3 regions of the Nesterenkonia halobia genome follow, and region 3 is predicted to be linked to each of the others. Evidence: predicted binding sites of a transcription regulator. Region 3 holds the regulator's gene; each other region holds the start of a gene.
What was found. The regulator HrcA, encoded in region 3, represses chaperone genes, less so after heat shock. The targets are predictions, from matches to a motif close to TTNGCACTCGNNNNNNNCGAGTGCNAA.
Positions count from the first base shown of each region.

Region 1 (6,227 bases), on a different contig from region 3:
CTGACCAACGACGGCGAAAAGGTCCCCGGAGCGTCCACGCATCCGGCGGTGCCCGGGCGCGACCTGCCGGACCTGCCGACGATGACCGACGAGGAGGTCCTGGAGCTCGGCGGGGAGTCGATCAACGTCCCCGGCACCGAGCCGGACTCGCGCGGCTGGCGCGTGAAGTTCTACCGGCTGGAGTCCGGCGAGAACTCGATCGCGATCGCGCTGAAGCTCGACACCGTCGAGACCTCGGTGGAGCGCGCCATCTTCCTGGTGGCCACCATCGGGCTGCTCGCCACCCTCGGCGCCTCGACGATCGCCTATGCCGTGGTGACCCGCGCCTTCAGACCGCTGATCCAGGTGGAGAAGACCGCCGCGGCCATCGCCGGCGGGGACTTCTCCGAGCGCGTGCAGACCACGGCGCCGCCGGACACCGAGATCGGCCGGCTCTCCCGCTCGCTGAACGCGATGCTCGAGCACATCGAGGCGGCGTTCCGGGCGAAGTCCGACTCCGAGGAGAAGATGCGCCGCTTCATCCAGGATGCCTCGCACGAGCTGCGCACTCCCCTGGTGACCATCGGCGGCTTCTCCGAGCTCTACCGGCACGGCGGGCTCGACGAGGAGGAGAAGGTCGAGGAGGCCATGGGACGCATCGAGTCCGAGGCCAAGCGGATGTCGCAGCTGGTCGAGGACATGCTCCACCTGGCCCGGCTGGACGAGCAGCGTCCGCTGCAGTCCACCCCGGCGGACCTGAACCTCATCGCCCACGACGCCGCCACCGACCTCGGCGTGAACAGCCCCGACCGCGAGGTCCGGGTGGTCGGCCTCGACGGCGGACCGCCGCGTCCGGCGCCGGTGTTCGGCGAAGAGGGCAAGATCCGCCAGATCGTGACCAACCTGATCACCAATGCGCTGCGCTACACCCCGGAAGGCTCCCCGCTGGAGCTGGCCGTGGGCACCGAGAGCCTGATCCGGGGGCGCACCGACTCGGTGCTGCAGGTCCGCGACCACGGCGAGGGCATCTCCGACGAGGACGCCGCGCGCATCTTCGAGCGCTTCTACCGGGTCGACACCTCCCGCGACCGCGGCACCGGCGGCACCGGCCTGGGTCTGGCCATCGTCGCGGCCATCGCCGCCCAGCACGACGGCACGATCCGGCACAGCGAGACCGAGGGCGGCGGGGCGACGATGACGCTGCGGCTGCCGATGGTCGAGCCCGAGGACCAGAGCGACCACGAGTCGGACTACTCCGAGGCGGACGACGGCTCGCTGAGCTGACCTGACGGCCGCCGCGCCGTCGCACCGCCGGCCGTCGCACCGCCGCCGTCGCACCGGCCGGCCACCGCGCGCCCCCGACCACACAGCAGAGGCCCCGCAGGATCGCTCCTGCGGGGCCTCTGCGCGGTGCGGACTCAGCCGACGGCCGGCTCAGCCCGCGCGGCGGGCGCCGATGATCACATCATGCCGCCCATGCCGCCCATGCCGCCCATCGGGTCCATGCCGCCGCCCTCGGCGCCGGCACCCGCGGCGTTCTTCTCCGGCTTGTCGGCCACGACCGCCTCCGTGGTGAGGAACAGCGACGCGATCGACGCGGCGTTCTGAAGCGCCGAGCGGGTCACCTTCACCGGGTCGTTGACGCCGGCCTCGAGCAGGTCCTCGTACGCGCCGGTGGCGGCGTTCAGCCCGGTGCCGTCCGGCAGCGACTTGACCTTCTCGGCCACGACGCCCGGCTCCAGACCGGCGTTGATGGCGATCTGCTTCAGCGGGCCCTCGACGGCGAGCTTGACGATGTTCGCCCCGGTCGCCTCGTCGCCGGTCAGCGAGAGGTTCTGGAAGGCCCGGGCGCCGGCCTGCAGCAGCGCCGCACCGCCTCCGGCGACGATGCCCTCGTCGACGGCGGCCTTGGCGTTGCGCACGGCGTCCTCGATGCGGTGCTTGCGCTCGGAGAGCTCGACCTCGGTGGCCGCGCCGGCCTTGATGACCGCGACGCCGCCGGCCAGCTTGGCCAGCCGCTCCTGCAGCTTCTCCCGGTCGTAGTCGGAGTCGCTGTTGGCGATCTCCGCCTTGATCTGCGAGACGCGGCCGGCGATCTCGTCGGCGTCGCCGGCGCCCTCGACGATGGTGGCCTCATCCTTGGTGACGACCACCTTGCGGGCGGTGCCCAGCAGGTCGAGAGTGGCGCTCTCCAGCTTCAGGCCGACCTCCTCGGCGATGACCTGGCCGCCGGTCAGCACGGCGATGTCGGCCAGCATGGCCTTGCGGCGGTCGCCGAAGCCCGGGGCCTTGACGGCCACGGACTTGAAGGTGCCCTTGAGCTTGTTGACCACCAGCGCGGCCAGGGCCTCGCCCTCGACGTCCTCGGCGATGACCAGCAGCGGACGGTTCGACTGCATGACCTGCTCGAGGACTCCGATGAGGTCCTTCACGTTGGAGATCTTGGAGTTCACGATCAGGATGTACGGGTCGTCGAGGACCGCCTCCTGGCGCTCGGAGTCGGTGACGAAGTAGCCCGAGAGGTAGCCCTTGTCGAAGCGCATGCCCTCGGTGAGCTCCAGCTCCAGACCGAAGGTGTTCGACTCCTCGACGGTGATGACGCCTTCCTTGCCGACCTTGTCCAGCGCCTCGGCGATCAGCTCGCCGATCTGCGGGTCGGCCGCGGAGATCGAGGCGGTGGCCGCGATCTGCTCCTTGGTCTCGACCTCCTTCGCGGACTTGAAGAGCTCCTCGGTGACCGCCTCGACGGCCTTGTCGATGCCGCGCTTCAGCCCCATCGGGTCAGTGCCGGCGGCCACGTTGCGCAGCCCCTCCTTGACCAGGGACTGGGCCAGCACCGTGGCGGTGGTGGTGCCGTCGCCGGCGACGTCGTCGGTCTTCTTGGCGACCTCCTTGACGAGCTCGGCGCCGATCTTCTCGTAGGCGTCCTCGAGCTCGATCTCCTTGGCGATGGAGACGCCGTCGTTGGTGATCGTGGGAGCGCCCCACGCCTTCTCCAGCACGACGTTGCGGCCGCGGGGGCCCAAGGTGACCTTGACGGCGTCGGCGAGGCTGTTCAGGCCTCGCTCGAGGCCCCGGCGGGCCTCCTCGTCGAATGCGATGGTCTTAGCCATGTCGGCACGTGTCCTTCCTGGACTGCGGATGGTGTGATTCGGACGTGTTCGCGTCAGAAGGGTCGAACCTCGCCAGATGCCCGCGACGGACGGCCGCGCCTCCGCGTCACCGGAGGCGCACTTCTCGGCCTCACCTGTTCAGGTTCATCCCACTCCTGCCTGAGGCCGCCGGGCGAGGACGACGCCGGGCAGTCGGCCCGACGCCGACGCGTCGCCTGGCAGTCTCATACAGTGAGTGCCAGCTCAATATTTAGCACTCTGCCCAGGAGAGTGCAAGCTGTCGCCGGGCCGCGGCCCGGCTCCTCACTCGGCCTGTTCCTCGCCGACGACCAGCGCCACGACGCTCCAGCTGGTGTTCTCCTCGACGGTCTCGACGCCGTACGCCTCCGCCAGGTCCTGAGCGTGCTCCTGCTGCCCGCTCGGGTAGTAGATCACCGGAGTCTCGACCTCGCCCCAGGAGTCCTCCCAGGAGGCGGTGCTGGTGACGTTGTACTGCATCTCGGCCAGCCGCGCCTCGACGTCGTCGAGCCCGCCCTCGGGCAGGCCGGCGTCGATGATCTGCACCGGAGTCTCGGTGTCGGCGGCGGTGGGCGTCTCCTCGGCGGCCCCCTCGTCGGACCCCTCGCCGTCGGAGGAGCCCTCCCCGGACTCGCCGTCCGCGGCGCCCGAGGCCTCGCCGGCGGGCTCGGCCTGCTGCTCGGCGGCGTCGTCGCCGGCGAAGGGCACCCAGTCGTCGGGCAGGCGGGGCAGCACGAAGTAGCTGAAGGCGCCGACCAGCAGCGCGAAGACCGCCAGCAGCGTCACCCAGCGCAGCGCGGCGCCGCCGCGCCGCTGCTCCGTGCCCGGAGCTGCGGCCCGGTGCTTGCCGATCCGGCCGTCCGCATAGGGCGGCACCTCGTCGAACTGGTCCTGCGGATGATGCTGGGTCATCGTCGTCGCGTCCTCACCACGTGCGCGTCATCAGTGTCACCGGTCCCTCGCCGGTGCGGCCCGGCGGCCGTCGGCGACGTCCGTGACGCCGCCGGGATCCTCGTCCTCCCGCTCATCGTCGCGAGGCCCGGCCCCGCTGGCGCGCGTCGCGCTGCCGGCGCAGCCGCTTGACGAGCATCGGGTCGTGGGCCTGGGCGGCCTCCGCGTCGATCAGTCGGTTCAGCACCTGGTGGTAGGCCACCGCCGAGATCCCCAGCCGGTCGCTGATCGCCTGGTCCTTCGCGCCGGCGTACTTCCACCATTGGCGCTCCAGGTCCAGGATCTGCCGCTCCTGCTCGGTGAGCTGGCCGGCGCGCCGCGGGGTCGTCGACTCGGCCGGCGACTCTCCCGCCTCCGCGCTCGGCGGCTCGGCGTCCGGCGAGGTCTCCAGGATCGCGTCCGCGGATCCGGGTGCGCTCATCGGGGCCTCCTCCTGACTGGTCGGTGCACCGCCCATCCTACGGCGCGGCGGCCGACGGCGGCGGCATCCCCGCGCTCTGTGTTCGCCCTCGGCCTCGCGACGGCCTCGCCGCGGCCTCGCGACCGCGCCCTCGAGGGGCCTAGGCTGGAGCGCGATGGACCTGCACACCGATCTGATCGCCCCGCTCGACCCCGGCTGGGAGCATGCCCTGGCTCCGCAGCAGGAGGCCTTCGACCGCGTGCGCGCCGAGGTCGCGCGCCGGCGCGCCGCCGGCGAGCATGTGCTCCCCGAGCCGCCCGACGTGCTGCGCGCCTTCCGGCAGCCCTTCGACCAGGTCCGGGTGCTGATCATCGGGCAGGACCCCTACCCCACCCCCGGGCATCCGATCGGGATGTCCTTCGCCGTCGCCCCCGACGTCCGCCCGGTCCCGCGCAGCCTGCAGAACATCTACGCGGAGCGGCAGGCCGACCTGGGCCTGCCGCCGGCCGAGCACGGGGATCTGCGTCCCTGGGCCGGCCAGGGCGTGCTGATGCTCAACCGGGTGCTGACCGTCGCCGCCGGCTCGTCGGCCTCGCACCGCGGGATCGGCTGGGAGCAGATCACCGAGGCCGCCGTCCGCGCGCTGGTCGCCCGGGGCACGCCGCTGGTCTCCATCCTCTGGGGAGCCCAGGCGAAGTCGCTGCAGCCGCTGCTCGATGCCGGCGAGCACACGGCGGTGCTCACCAGCTCGCACCCCTCGCCGCTCTCGGCCCGCCGCGGGTTCTTCGGCTCGCGGCCGTTCTCCCGGGCGAACGCGGCGCTGCAGGCGATGGGCGCCGAGCCGGTCGACTGGTCGCTCTAGCGACGTCGCAGGCGCCGATGCCCGCGCCCGAAGCCCGGGCGACGGAGCCGCGCTATCGCCGTCGGGCCCGCTCGCGCTCGTTGGACGGCAGCCCCGTGGTGAACCGGCGCATGATCACATCGCCGAGCACGATGCCCGCGGCGATCGACATGATGATGATCATCGCGTTGAACAGCTGAGTCAGACCGCCCATCATGAACGTCGTCGTCGACCCCATCGCGATCTGGTACATGCCGCGGAAGATCATCAGCCCGGGCAGCATGAACATCATCGCCGGCACGGCGATCACCAGCTGCGGGGCGCCCATGCGCAGCGCGACCACGCGCCCCAGGGCCCCGACGACGGTGCCGCCGATGACCGGGATGATGCGTTCGCCCAGCCCGATCTGCTCGCCGGCGAAGTAGGCCAGGAAGCCCAGCGCGGAGATCACTCCGGTGGGCAGCAGCATCGTCCAGCGGGTCTGCTCGACGACGGCGGCCGCCACCGCCGCGCAGAAGACCAGCCCCACCAGCACCGCCGGGTGATAGAGCCGGTGCATCGGCACCGCGACGTCGATCTCCGGGGCGCCGAACAGATCGGCGACGACGACGGCGGCCATGATGCCCGCGGTCATGCCGGCGAAGGCGATCATCGCCGAGACCAGGCGTCCGGCGGCGGTCAGCGGGAAGCCGTTGATCCCGTCCTGGATGGCCGAGACGATCCGTGCCGAGGGCAGCAGGATCATCAGCCCGCCCGACACCACGATCGACGGCGCCACCGGCGCGCCGAGCCCGAAGGCGCCCATCGCGATGGAGGTGGCGACGAACCCGCCGGCGGCCAGGCCGTAGAACTCCGGCACGCGCCAGGCCGCCAGCCGCCGCGTGGTGCCCAGCACCAGCAGCGTCGCCGTGAAGCCCAGCGCCGC
Region 1 covers NZ_BAAAYG010000018.1:29,320-35,546, forward strand. The annotation lists gene ABD652_RS13695 (sensor histidine kinase) at 1-1,263, shown strand, start outside; gene groL (chaperonin GroEL) at 1,440-3,092, opposite strand; gene ABD652_RS13705 (LytR C-terminal domain-containing protein) at 3,396-4,022, opposite strand; gene ABD652_RS13710 (DUF3263 domain-containing protein) at 4,135-4,482, opposite strand; gene ABD652_RS13715 (uracil-DNA glycosylase) at 4,637-5,323, shown strand; gene ABD652_RS13720 (threonine/serine exporter family protein) at 5,376-6,227, opposite strand, start outside.
Region 1: a site for HrcA is predicted at 3,308-3,334, ahead of groL (chaperonin GroEL). Genes of this name have one in related genera too.

Region 2 (6,227 bases), on a different contig from region 3:
CCCGGCCTCGCGGATCTCCGCCAGTCGGGCGGTGATCAGCTCGGCCTTGATCGGCTCGGAGTACAGCCGCTGCAGCCGCTCGGTGTTCGCCGGCGAGACCTCCTGGGCCTCCAGCTCGGCGATCTCGGCCAGCACCGGCTCCGGGTCCTCGTAGCGGGTCCACAGCCCCTCGAGGTTCAGCACGCCCAGGCCGCCGAGCCGCCCCAGCGCGATGGCGGTCGCCGGCGACATCACCGAGTCCATCGGCGCTCCGATGACCGGCATGTCGAAGTCATAGGCGTCGATCTGCCAGTCGAGGCTCACCTCCTGGGGGCTGCGCGTGCGGCGGTTGGGCACCACGGCGACGTCGTCCAGCGCCCAGCCGCGGACGCCCGACTTCGCCAGGCCGATCGGGATCTCGTTGGTCACGTCTCTGTTCCTCCTCGCCGACCCGGACGGGCGGCATCGTGGTCTCGTCGCGGGCCCGTGCCGGGCCCGCCGGCGACGGCGCGCGTCGCCTCAGCGGCTCCAGTCCTCCCGCCGGCGGGCGGCGTCCCAGAAGTGGTGCTCATAGACGCATCCGCGGCGGAAGGCCGCCAGCATCCGCGCCCGCAGCGGCTCGTCGGCCTCCTCGTAGAGCGCCTCGAAGATGCCGCAGGCCTCTTCGACGGCGGCGTCGTACTCCGGGTCGGAGTAGGTCTCCACCCAGCGCCGGTAGGGATGCTCGGCCATGCCCTCGCCGATCGTCTCCACCAGGTGCCGGCCGACCTCGGCGTAGACCCAGAAGCAGGGCAGCACGGCGGCGACGGCCACCTCGTGCTCGTCGACGGCGGCGGTGGCCACGAGCCAGGAGGTGTAGCCCAGCGTCGTCGGCGAGGGCACGACCTCGCCGTCGTCGCCGGCCAGCTCCGCGGCGATCGAGGCGAACTGCCGCGACTCCATCAGCTGGGCCTGCATGGCCTGCTCCTCGGCGATGGTCTCCGAGGTCGCCCGCGCCCAGAAGCGCATCTGGTCGCGGTCCCGGGCGCCGGCGGCCAGCAGCGTCATCGCCCGGCCGTAGCCGGCCAGATACGCCGCGTCCTGCTGGATGTAGTGCACGAAGGTCGCCGTCGGCAGGGTGCCGTCGGCCAGCTCGGCGAGGAACTCGAGGCCGGCGATGTCGACCAGCGCCTCGCGCGCCTGACGCCAGGCGGTGCGGCAGTGCGCGCCCACCCTCAGAGCGGGCGCGTCCACGTACGACGCCGGCGCCGGCGTCGGCTGGGATGCGGCCATCACGACCCTCCTCTCGTCCTGCGCGGGCCCGTCTCGTCGGCGGCGCGACCGCCGCTGGCGCGCCGCCGGCGGACTCAGCGCTGGTAGTTCGGCGCCTCGACCGTCATGGAGATGTCGTGCGGGTGGGACTCCTTGAGTCCGGCGGGGGTGATCCGCACGAAGCTGCTGTGCGCCTTGAGCTCGTCGACGGTGTGCGCGCCGACGTAGAACATCGTCTGGCGGAGCCCGCCGACCAGCTGGTGCAGCACCGCCGAGAGCGGGCCGCGGTAGGGCACGCGCCCCTCGACGCCCTCGGGGATGAGCTCCTCGTCCTCGGGGACGTCGGCCTGGAAGTAGCGGTCCTTGGAGTAGGAGGTGTTCTTCCCGCGGGTCTGCATCGCGCCCATCGACCCCATGCCGCGGTAAGCCTTGAACTGCTTGCCGTTGGAGAAGACCAGGTCGCCCGGGGACTCCGCGGCGCCGGCCAGCAGCGAGCCGAGCATCACCGAGTCGGCGCCGGCGACCAGCGCCTTGCCGATGTCGCCGGGGTGCTGCAGCCCGCCGTCGGCGATCAGCGGCACGCCGGCCGGGCGGGCCGCCTTGGCCGACTCGTGGATCGCGGTGATCTGCGGGACGCCGACGCCGGCGACCACGCGGGTGGTGCAGATCGAGCCCGGCCCGACGCCGACCTTGATCGCGTCCGCCCCGGCGTCGACCAGCGCCTGGGCGCCGCGACGGGTGGCGGCCTGGCCGCCGATGACGTCGACGCCGGCGGCGGCCGGCTCGGCCTTGAGCTTGGCGATCATGTCCAGCACACCGCGGGTGTGGCCGTTGGCGGTGTCCACGACCAGCGTGTCCACGCCGGCCTCGACCAGGCTCATCGCGCGGTCGAAGCCCTCGCCGAAGAAGCCCACGGCCGCGCCCACGCGCAGCCGGCCCTCGGCATCCTTGGTGGCCTGCGGGTACTTGTCGGCCTTGTCGAAGTCCTTGACGGTGATCAGCCCGGTCAGCCGGCCGGCGTCGTCGACCAGCGGCAGCTTCTCCACGCGGTGCTCGGAGAAGAGTCGGATGACCTCCTCGGAGGCGATGCCGTCGCGCGCGGTGATCAGCGGCTGGGCGGTCATCTTCTCGTAGACCTTCGTGGTCAGGTAGTCCTCGGCCGGGACGAAGCGGATGTCGCGGTTGGTGATGATGCCCAGCAGCGTCTTCTCCGCGTCGACCACCGGCAGTCCGGAGACGCGGTAGTGGGCGCAGAGGTCGTCGAGGTCCTTCAGCGTCGCGTCCGGGGTGATGGTCACCGGGTCGGAGATCATCCCCGACTCGGAGCGCTTGACCTTGTCGACCTGCCGGACCTGGTCCTCGATGGAGAGGTTGCGGTGCAGGATCCCGATGCCGCCCTGGCGGGCCATCGCGATGGCCATCGGCGCCTCGGTGACGGTGTCCATCGCCGCCGAGACCACCGGAGCGCTGATCTCGATGCCGCGGGAGAGCCGCGTGGCGGTGTCCGCCTCGGAGGGGATGACGTCGGTCTCGCCGGGGAGCAGGAGGACGTCGTCGTAGGTCAGCCCCACGAGGGCGAAGGGGTCGTGGGAGTCAGCGGGAGTCTCAGTCACTGGTGCCTCTCAGAGGGAGTCTGGCGGGATCCGGGCCGACCCCGATTCTACTGCCGCGGGGACGCCCGCCGCACACTGTGCCGGTCGGTGCCGGTCGACCGCCCGTGCGGCCTCGGGCGGGGCTGCGCGCCGGGTCGCACGCCGGGCCACGCACGGAGCCCCGCGCCGAGCTGGCCGCCCCGGCACGGACCGGCGCGAGGAGCGGCCTCCGCCCGCCGTCGCCGGCTTTAGCACTCTGCTTGACCGAGTGCTAAAGCCGTCCTAAAGTCTATCGTGGCACCCACCACCGCGGGGTGCCCGTCGCGCCGGGCCGTCACCCGGGGCGACGAGCCTGACGGGGCACCATCCGGCACCGCGACGACGGTTGGTCACTCCCAAGGCGCGCAACACACCTCCGAGCCCGTCACTTCCCGGCGTCACCTGGGAGGGCAGGGCCCGACCGCAACCGAGATCGACTTCACGCAAAGGAGAGTACTGACGTGTCAGTCTCCATCAAGCCCCTCGAGGATCGCATTGTTGTCCGCCCCCTGGAAGCTGAGCAGACCACCGCTTCCGGCCTGGTGATCCCGGACACCGCCCAGGAGAAGCCCCAGGAGGGCCAGGTCGTGGCCGTCGGCCCGGGCCGCGTCGACGACAAGGGCAACCGTGTGCCCGTCGACGTCAACGAGGGCGACGTCGTCATCTACTCGAAGTTCGGCGGCACCGAGGTCAAGACCGGCGGCGACGAGTTCCTCGTGCTGAACTCGCGCGACGTCCTGGCCGTCGTCGAGAAGTGATCTCGGGCTCCCCGAGCTCTCTCGACACCCGAACATCGACTCTGTTCTGACTCTCTGTAAGGAGCAGCAAGCACATGGCAAAGCAGCTTGAGTTCGACGATGCCGCCCGGAAGGCACTCGAGGCCGGCATCGACAAGCTCGCCGACACCGTCAAGGTGACGCTCGGCCCCAAGGGCCGCAACGTCGTCCTCGACAAGTCCTGGGGCGCTCCGACCATCACCAACGACGGCGTGACCATCGCCCGCGAGATCGAGGTCGAGGACTCCTACGAGAACCTCGGCGCCCAGCTCGCCAAGGAGGTCGCCACCAAGACCAACGACGTCGCCGGCGACGGCACCACCACTGCGACGGTGCTGGCCCAGGCGCTGGTCAAGGAAGGCCTGCGCAACGTGGCCGCCGGTGCGGCCCCGAGCGAGATCAAGCGCGGCATCGAGGTCGCCGTCGAGGCGATCACCGAGCGCCTGCGCACCAACGCCCGCGAGGTCTCCGGCCAGCAGGAGGTCTCCTACGTCGGTGCGATCTCCGCGCAGGACGACGAGGTCGGCGAGCTGCTGGCCCGCGCGTTCGACGCGGTCGGCACCGAGGGCGTCATCACCATCGAGGAGTCCTCGACGACGTCGACCGAGCTCGACATCACCGAGGGCATGCAGTTCGACAAGGGCTACCTCTCCCCGCACTTCGTCACCGACGGCGAGCGGCAGGAGGCGGTCCTCGAGGACGCCTACATCCTGATCCACCAGGGCAAGATCTCCAACGTGCAGGAGTTCCTGCCCGTGCTGGAGAAGGTCATGCAGACCAAGAAGCCGCTGTTCATCATCGCCGAGGACGTCGAGGGCGAGGCCCTGTCGACTCTGGTGGTGAACAAGCTCAAGGGCACGCTGAACGTCGCGGCCGTCAAGGCCCCCGGCTTCGGCGACCGCCGCAAGGCCATGCTCGAGGACATCGCGGTGCTCACCGGCGGCCAGGTCATCTCCTCGGAGCTGGGCCTGAAGCTGGACCAGGTCGACCTCGACGCGCTGGGCACCGCCCGCCGCGTCACGGTCACCAAGGACTCCACCACGATCGTCGACGGCGCCGGCTCCGCGGAGGACGTCCAGGCACGTGCGGCGACCATCAAGGCCCAGGCCGACGCGACCGACTCCGAGTGGGACCGCGAGAAGCTGCAGGAGCGGCTGGCCAAGCTGGCCGGCGGCATCGGCGTCATCAAGGTCGGCGCCGCCACCGAGGTGGAGCTCAAGGAGCGCAAGCACCGCATCGAGGACGCCGTGTCCTCCACGCGTGCCGCGCTCGAGGAGGGCATCGTCGCCGGCGGCGGCACGGCGCTGATCAACGCGCTGTCCGCCCTGGACGAGGACTCGACGGTCCAGGAGCTCTCCGACGACGCCGCCGCCGCAGTGGGCATCGTCCGCCGCGCGCTGGTCCAGCCGCTGCGCTGGATCGCGCAGAACGCCGGCGAGGACGGCTTCGTCGTCGCCTCCAAGGTGGCGGACCTGGAGCCGAACCACGGCTTCAACGCCAAGACCGGCGAGTACGGCGACCTCATCGCGGCCGGCGTCATCGACCCGGTCAAGGTGACCCGTTCGGCGCTGCAGAACGCCGCCTCCATCGCGGCGCTGGTGCTGACCACCGAGACGCTGATCGTCGACAAGAAGGACCAGGAGGACGAGGGCTGACCCTCGTCTGATCGACCTCCTGCCGATCGACCGGCACAGGACGGGGCCCGGGAGCTGCTGCTCCCGGGCCCCTTCTCGTGCGAGGGGCGGCCCGACGCCGCCTGCCCTCGGTCTCGCGCGCCCCTCCGCAGCGCGCGTCCCTCCGATCCGCCCCCTCCCCGTCGATCCCTCCCCATCGAGTGGTCATTCCTGACGGCGTCTCGGGCGCGACACGCCGCTTGAGACCGTGAGATCCCGTCATACGTGACCACTCAGTGCCGGGCCAGAGCATCCAGAGTCCCGCGCGGCATCCGACGCTCCTGCCATAGAATGATCCCCATCACGGATTACATCGATGAAGGAGTCCGCTGCATGTCCGCCGAACAGCCCGCCCACCCCGAGGCCTCCGCCCGCACCCGCCCGACGTCGCCCGTCGCCCCGGCCGTCCCGCGCATCGGTGCGCTGCGCCCGCTGGGCGTGGACGAGGTCCGGCTGGAGGGCGGGTTCTGGGGATCCCGCCAGGAGCTCAACCGCTCGACGACGATCCCCCACGCCGAGCACTGGGTCGAGGCGATGGGCTGGGCGCCGAACTTCGATCTAGCCGCGATGGGGAGCCTGCCCGAGGGCCGGCGCGGCACGGAGTTCGCCGACTCCGAGGTCTACAAGCTGCTCGAGGGGATGGCCTGGGAAGTCGGCCGCACCGGCGACGCCGCCCTCGACGCCCGCCTGCGCCGACTCGTCGGACGGGTCGCCGCCGCCCAGGAGGACGACGGATATCTGCACACCGCCTTCGGCCGCGCGGGCCAGCCGCCGCGGTATTCGAACCTCGAATGGGGCCACGAGCTCTACTGCTTCGGACACCTGATCCAGGCCGGCGTCGCCCGGCTGCGCACCCGCGGCGAGGACCAGCTGGTCCGCGTCGCCCGCGCCGTCGCCGACCACGTCTGCACGGAGTT
Region 2 covers NZ_BAAAYG010000005.1:162,960-169,186, reverse strand. The annotation lists gene ABD652_RS07335 (GuaB3 family IMP dehydrogenase-related protein) at 1-408, opposite strand, end outside; gene ABD652_RS07330 (TenA family protein) at 499-1,251, opposite strand; gene guaB (IMP dehydrogenase) at 1,326-2,843, opposite strand; gene groES (co-chaperone GroES) at 3,323-3,619, shown strand; gene groL (chaperonin GroEL) at 3,694-5,292, shown strand; gene ABD652_RS07310 (glycoside hydrolase family 127 protein) at 5,644-6,227, shown strand, end outside.
Region 2: a site for HrcA is predicted at 3,071-3,097, ahead of groES (co-chaperone GroES). Genes of this name have one in related genera too.

Region 3 (6,227 bases):
CCGCTGGTGCCGGATGCGGAGCATCCCGTCGGCCGACTGGTGCTCACCCTGCAGGGCCGGCTGCTGGCCGACGCGGTCACCCGCCGGCTCGCGGACTGATCGCGGCGGCTCGTCGCCGACGGCGCGCCCCGCAGGTCCGAGCGCTCCGGCCGCCGCGGCGGATCAGTGCACCAGGCGCAGGTTCAACCGATAGCGGTACGGACGGCCCTTGTTGCACTCGATGCCGGCGATGAGCCCGGCCAGCGTCATCACGACCCAGAGCAGCACCGCCGCCAGTCCGAAGATCCAGCCGATCAGCGGCAGCAGCGCCAGCATGTAGGCGGCCAGCAGCAGCACGGTCAGCGGCAGCGTGAAGTTCAGCGCCTCCTTCGACTCCTGGGCCACGAACGGCCCGCGGTCGCGGAAGACCAGATAGATCACCAGCGACGGCAGGCAGCCCATCAGCCCGCCGAAGTGCGCGAGCGTGGCCCAGCGCCGGTCCTCGGCGGGGGTCAGCGGCAGGGCGGCCGGCGAGGAGCCCTGCAGATGCTCGGAGGCGCGGGAGCGCTCGGGACGCTCGGCGGAACTGTCGGGCTGTGACACGGCACCTCAGCTCTCTTCACGTGCACTCGGGTCGGCGGTCTGTCGCGGGCGCGTCGCCGCCGCGGAGACGGTCGGCGAACAGTGCCCTGGCGCGCATTCTAGCCGCCGCGCCTGGATGCGCGCCGACATCCGCGGCGCCGCGTCGAGGCGTGTCGGCCCGGTCGGGCGGTCTCAGGCCGTCTCAGGCGGTCTCAGGAAGTCGCAGGACGGGCCCATCAGCCCTGCGGCTCGGCGGTGACGAAGTCGATGAGCTCCTCCACCCGGCCGAGCAGCGCGGGCTCCAGATCGGCGTAGCTGCCCACAGTGCCGAGGATGCGCTTCCAGCCGTGGGCGACGTCGCGCTGGGAGGCGTGCGGCCAGCCCAGCGCGCGCAGCGTGCCGATCTTGATGTCGACGTCGCGCGGGATGTCCGGCCAGCGGTCCAGCCCGAGCAGCTGCGGCTTCACCGCCTGCCAGACATCGACGTACGGATGGCCGAGGACCAGCACGTTGTCGCGGGCGCCGGAGAGCGCCATGGCCTCGGCGGCGATCCGCGACTCCTTCGATCCGGAGACCAGGTGGTCCAGCAGCACGCCCACGCGGCGACCGGGGCCGGGGGAGAACTCGCGCAGTGCGCCGACCAGGTCGTCGGCGCCGTGCAGCGGCTCGACGACGACGCCCTCCAGGCGGAGGTCCTCGCCCCAGACCTTCTCGACCAGCTCGGCGTCGTGCGTGCCCTCGACCCAGATGCGCGAGGCGCGGGCGACGCGGGCGGCGGCGCCGTCGACGGCCACTGAGCCCGAGGCGGTCCGCCGCGGGGCGGCCGGGGCGCTCGTCCGCGGCGCCGGGGCGACCAGCCGCACCGGCTCGCCGTCGACCAGGAAGCCGTGGCCCAGCGGGAAGGCCCGGGTGCGGCCGCGCCGGTCCTCGAGACTCACCGCCTGCACGCCGCCGGCGGCCTCGACGCCGACGACGGCGCCGACCCAGCCGCTCTCGGCCTCCTCGACCACAGTGCCCGGGTCCGCCGGCACGTCGTCGATCTCGCGCTGCTGGGCGCGGCGGCGGGCGGCGAGGTCCGTGGGGCCCCAGGCGGACCAGTCGGCGGAGAATCCAGCGGGTGTCACAGTCTGCAGACCTTAGCAAGGCCGCGTTCGCCCAGGGAGGAGGCGCGCTGCGGGGAGGCGAACAGCCGGGACGAGACGATAGAATCAGCACCTGCCCGCGGAGAGTGCCAGCCGTCGGGCGCCCGCGGCGCGCCCCGCCCGTGCCCGGAGCGTGCCCGAGACCGCCACGGCCGCGCCCCGGCCCGCCGGGGCATCCCGGACCAGCCAGCCCCGTCCACGAGGAGGACCGAGCAGCGATGTCGGACACGCGACGACTGCAGGTGCTGCGCGCCATCGTGGAGGACTATGTCCACAGCCACGAGCCCGTCGGCTCCAAGGCCCTGGTGGACCGGCACAATCTGGAGGTCTCGCCGGCGACGATCCGCAACGACATGGCGCATCTGGAGGCCGACGGGCTCATCGAGGCCCCGCACACCTCCGCCGGCCGCATCCCCACCGATCGGGGCTATCGGCTCTTCGTCGACCGGATCTCCGAGATCCGGCCGCTCAGTCCCGCCGAGCAGCGGGCGATGGACGCCCTGGTCGAGGCCGCCGACGACTACGAGGCCATGCTGGAGCAGACGGTGCGCCTGCTGGCGATGCTGACCAATCAGGTCGCGGTGCTGCAGCATCCGCAGCACAGCACCGCGCGGATCCGCCATGTCGAGGTGCTCTCCATGGGCCGGCAGAAGGTGCTGGTCGTGGTGATCCTCTCCTCCGGCAAGGTCGAGCAGCGGATGGTCACGCTGGCCGAGGGCCTCGAGGAGGAGTCGCTGCACGTCATCGGACGTCGGCTCGTCGCGCAGCTGCACAACCGGTCGGCGACGGCGCTGCCGCTGCCGGTGGACCGGCTCATCGGCTCGGTGGAGCCGGTGCTGCAGCCGGCCATGGCGGTGGTCGCGCAGACAGTGGCCGCGATCCTGGAGTCCGGACGGGTGGATCGCATCATCATGGCGGGCACTGCTAACCTCGCCAGGTCCGACCAGGACCTCGGGCCCTCGCTCGGACCGGTCCTGGAGGCCCTCGAGGAGCAGGTGGTGCTGCTGCGCCTGCTGGAGGAGATGAAGCAGGACGAGCGCGGTCTCTCGGTGCGCATCGGCCACGAGACCAGCCACGACTCGCTCGCCGGAACTGCGGTGGTCGCCGCGGAGTACGGCGCCGACGACGGCGCCCAGCTGGGCGTCGTCGGACCCACGCGCATGGACTACGGCTCGACGATGTCGGCGGTGCGCGCGATGGCACGCTATCTTTCCCGAATCCTGTCTGAAGGGTGAACAGTGACTGACTACTACGAGGCGCTCGGCGTCGACCGCGACGCGTCGACGGAGGAGATCAAGAAGGCGTACCGGAAGCAGGCCCGCAAGCTGCATCCGGACGTGAACCCCTCGGAGGAGGCCGCGGAGAAGTTCAAGGTCCTCGGCCGCGCCTACGAGGTGCTCTCCGACGAGGAGAGGCGGCGGAACTACGACGCCACCGGCGACGAGAACGGCCGCGGCGGCCCGTCCTTCGGCGGGGGAGGCTTCGGCGGCTTCGGCGGCTTCGGCGACATCTTCGAGACCTTCTTCGGCGGCGGGGGAGGCGGCCCGGCCTCGCGCACCCGGCGCGGCCAGGACTCGCTGATCCGCGTGCGCATCGACCTGCAGGACGCGGCCTTCGGCACGACCAAGGAAGTCGAGGTCGAGACGGCGGTGACCTGCTCGGTCTGCGACGGCACCTGCACGCGCGAGGGCTCGACGCCGACCACCTGCTCCGACTGCGGCGGCCACGGCCAGATCCAGCGGCCGATGCGCTCGATCCTGGGCACTGTGCTGCAGACCGAGACCTGCGCCCGCTGCTCCGGCTTCGGCTCGATCATCGAGGACCCCTGCCAGGAGTGCGACGGCCAGGGCCGGGTGCGCGAGCGGCGCACGCTGAAGGTCAAGATCCCCGCCGGCGTGGACAAGGGCAACCGGATCCACCTGGCCGGCGAGGGCGAGGCCGGTCTGGCCGGGGGCCCCTCCGGCGACCTCTACATCGAGGTCGACGTGCGCGCGCACGAGGTCTTCACCCGCCGCGGCAACGACCTGCACGCCACGGTCACCGTGCCGATGACCGCCGCGGCGCTGGGCACCACGGTCAGCCTGGACACCTTCGACGGCGAGGAGCAGATCGAGGTGAAGCCGGGCACGCAGTCCGGCGAGGTCTTCACCCTCCGCGACCGCGGCGTGCAGCACCTGCGCGGCGGCGGACGCGGGGCGCTGAAGGTCCACCTGAAGGTCGAGACCCCGCAGAAGCTCAGCGAGCGGCAGAAGGAGCTGCTCCGCGAGCTCGCCGAGGAGCGCGACGAGGAGGCCGGCGAGTCCACCACCGAGCACCGCGGCGTCTTCACCAAGCTCCGCGAGGCCTGGGACAGTCTGTGACCGCTCCGCTGTTCCACCTGGCCCCGGGGGCGCTGGACGCCGTCGAGGCCGGGGCCCGGGTGCTGGTCGACGGCGCCGAGGGCCACCACGCGGCCACCGTGATGCGGCTGGCTCCGGGGGAGGAGATCGTCCTCTCGGACACCCGCGACCGCCGGGCCGCGGGCGTGGTGGCCGCGACCGGCTCGGGCGAGCTGACGGTGGAGGTCCGCCGCGTCGACGTCGAGCCGCGTCCGGCCCCGCAGCTGGTGCTGGTCCAGGCGCTGGCCAAGGACCGGCGCGACGTGCAGGCGATCGAGTCGGCCACCGAGCTCGGCGTCGAGCGGATCGTGCCGTGGAGCGCCGAGCGTTCGGTGGCCCGCTGGAAGCCCGGCCGTGAGGCGAAGAAGCATGCTGAGTGGGTCTCCACCGTGCGCACGGCGGCCAAGCAGACCCGCCGGACCGCGATCCCGGAGGTCGAGTCGCTGCACTCCACCGCCCAGCTCGCCGAGCGCATCGCGTCCTCGGCGGACCTCGCCGCCGTGGTGCTCCACGAGACCGAGGAGCACACGCTCGCCGAGGCGCTGGCCTCCCTCGGGATGCCGCCGGCCGGCGCCGCCGGGGGCACGGCGGGCGCGGACGGCACGACGCCGCAGACGCTGCTGCTGCTCGTGGGGCCGGAGGGCGGCATCTCCGAGGCCGAGATCTCCCGGCTGGCCGAGGCCGGTGCCGGACCGGCGCGCCTGGGCCCGACGGTGCTGCGCTCGTCGACCGCCGGGCCGGCCGCGCTGACGGCGGTGCAGGTGCTGCTGGGACGCTGGGACCGCCCCGGCGCCGACGGCCAGTAGACTGGCGGCGATGACAGAGACACCGCAGACTCCGCCCGAGGCGACCTCCGGGCTGGCCAAGGGGGCCGCCTCGGCCCCGGTGGGCAGCATCGAGCGCACTGTGCACTTCGCCGACCCCGACATCATGTTCCGCGCGCTGGGCCCGCAGGACCTGGCGGTGCGCATCCTGCAGGGCATCAGCCCGGCCAGTTCGATCGGCGTGCGCGACCAGCGGCTGACCGCCGCCGGTCCGGCGCGCGAGGTCGAGCAGATCGTCGAGATCCTGACCCAGCTCAAGACGCTGGCGGTCTCCGGGACGACGGCCACCGAGGAGCTCATCGAGCGGGTGGCCACCATGGTCCGGGCCGACCAGGCCGCCGACTCCGCGCGGATGGTCAGCACCGACGTGCTCTCCCACCGCGGCCGGACCATCCGCCCCAAGACCGCCAACCAGCAGGCCTACGTGGAGGACATCGACACCTCCACCGTGGTCTTCGGCATCGGACCGGCCGGCACCGGCAAGACCTATCTGGCCATGGCCAAGGCCGTCCGGGCCCTGCAGGCCGGGGAGATCAACCGGATCATCCTGACCCGCCCGGCCGTCGAGGCCGGCGAGCGGCTGGGATTCCTCCCGGGGAGCCTCAACGACAAGATCGATCCGTACCTGCGCCCGCTCTACGACGCGCTGCACGACATGCTCGACGCCGAGTCGATCCCGCATCTGATGGAGTCGGGGATCATCGAGGTCGCTCCGCTGGCCTATATGCGCGGCCGCACGCTCAACGATTCGTTCATCATCCTCGACGAGGCGCAGAACACCACCGCCGAGCAGATGAAGATGTTCCTGACCCGGCTGGGCTTCAACTCCAAGATCGTGGTCACCGGCGACATCACCCAGGTCGACCTGCCCGGAGGCACCGACTCCGGGCTGCGCACGGTGCTGGACATCCTCGCCGACGTCGAGGATGTGACGATCACCCGGCTGACCTCCGACGACGTCGTCCGCCACCAGCTGGTCGGGCGCATCGTCGACGCCTACGAGGCGCATCAGGACCGGCAGCAGCGCCGCTCCGAGGGACGCCGCTCCGCCGGGGCGGGGGAGTCGCGATGACCGACGCCGCCGAGACCTCCGGCGTCGTCGTCGAGGACGTCTCCGGCTCCGACCGCGTCGCGGCCGGGTCCCCGGAGATGCTCCGCCGGCTCGCCGCCCACGTGCAGGGGCGCCTCCACCTGGGCGCCGCCGTCGAGGTCGTGATCACGCTGATCGACGACGAGCAGATGGCCGCCCTGCACGAGGACTGGCTGGATCTGCCCGGCACCACCGACGTGATGAGCTTCCCGATGGACGAGCTGCGCGCCGG
Region 3 covers NZ_BAAAYG010000007.1:208,084-214,310, forward strand. The annotation lists gene hemW (radical SAM family heme chaperone HemW) at 1-99, shown strand, start outside; gene ABD652_RS09950 (DUF4870 domain-containing protein) at 163-582, opposite strand; gene ABD652_RS09955 (DUF3097 family protein) at 798-1,685, opposite strand; gene hrcA (heat-inducible transcriptional repressor HrcA) at 1,922-2,938, shown strand; gene dnaJ (molecular chaperone DnaJ) at 2,942-4,063, shown strand; gene ABD652_RS09970 (16S rRNA (uracil(1498)-N(3))-methyltransferase) at 4,060-4,887, shown strand; gene ABD652_RS09975 (PhoH family protein) at 4,898-5,977, shown strand; gene ybeY (rRNA maturation RNase YbeY) at 6,055-6,227, shown strand, end outside.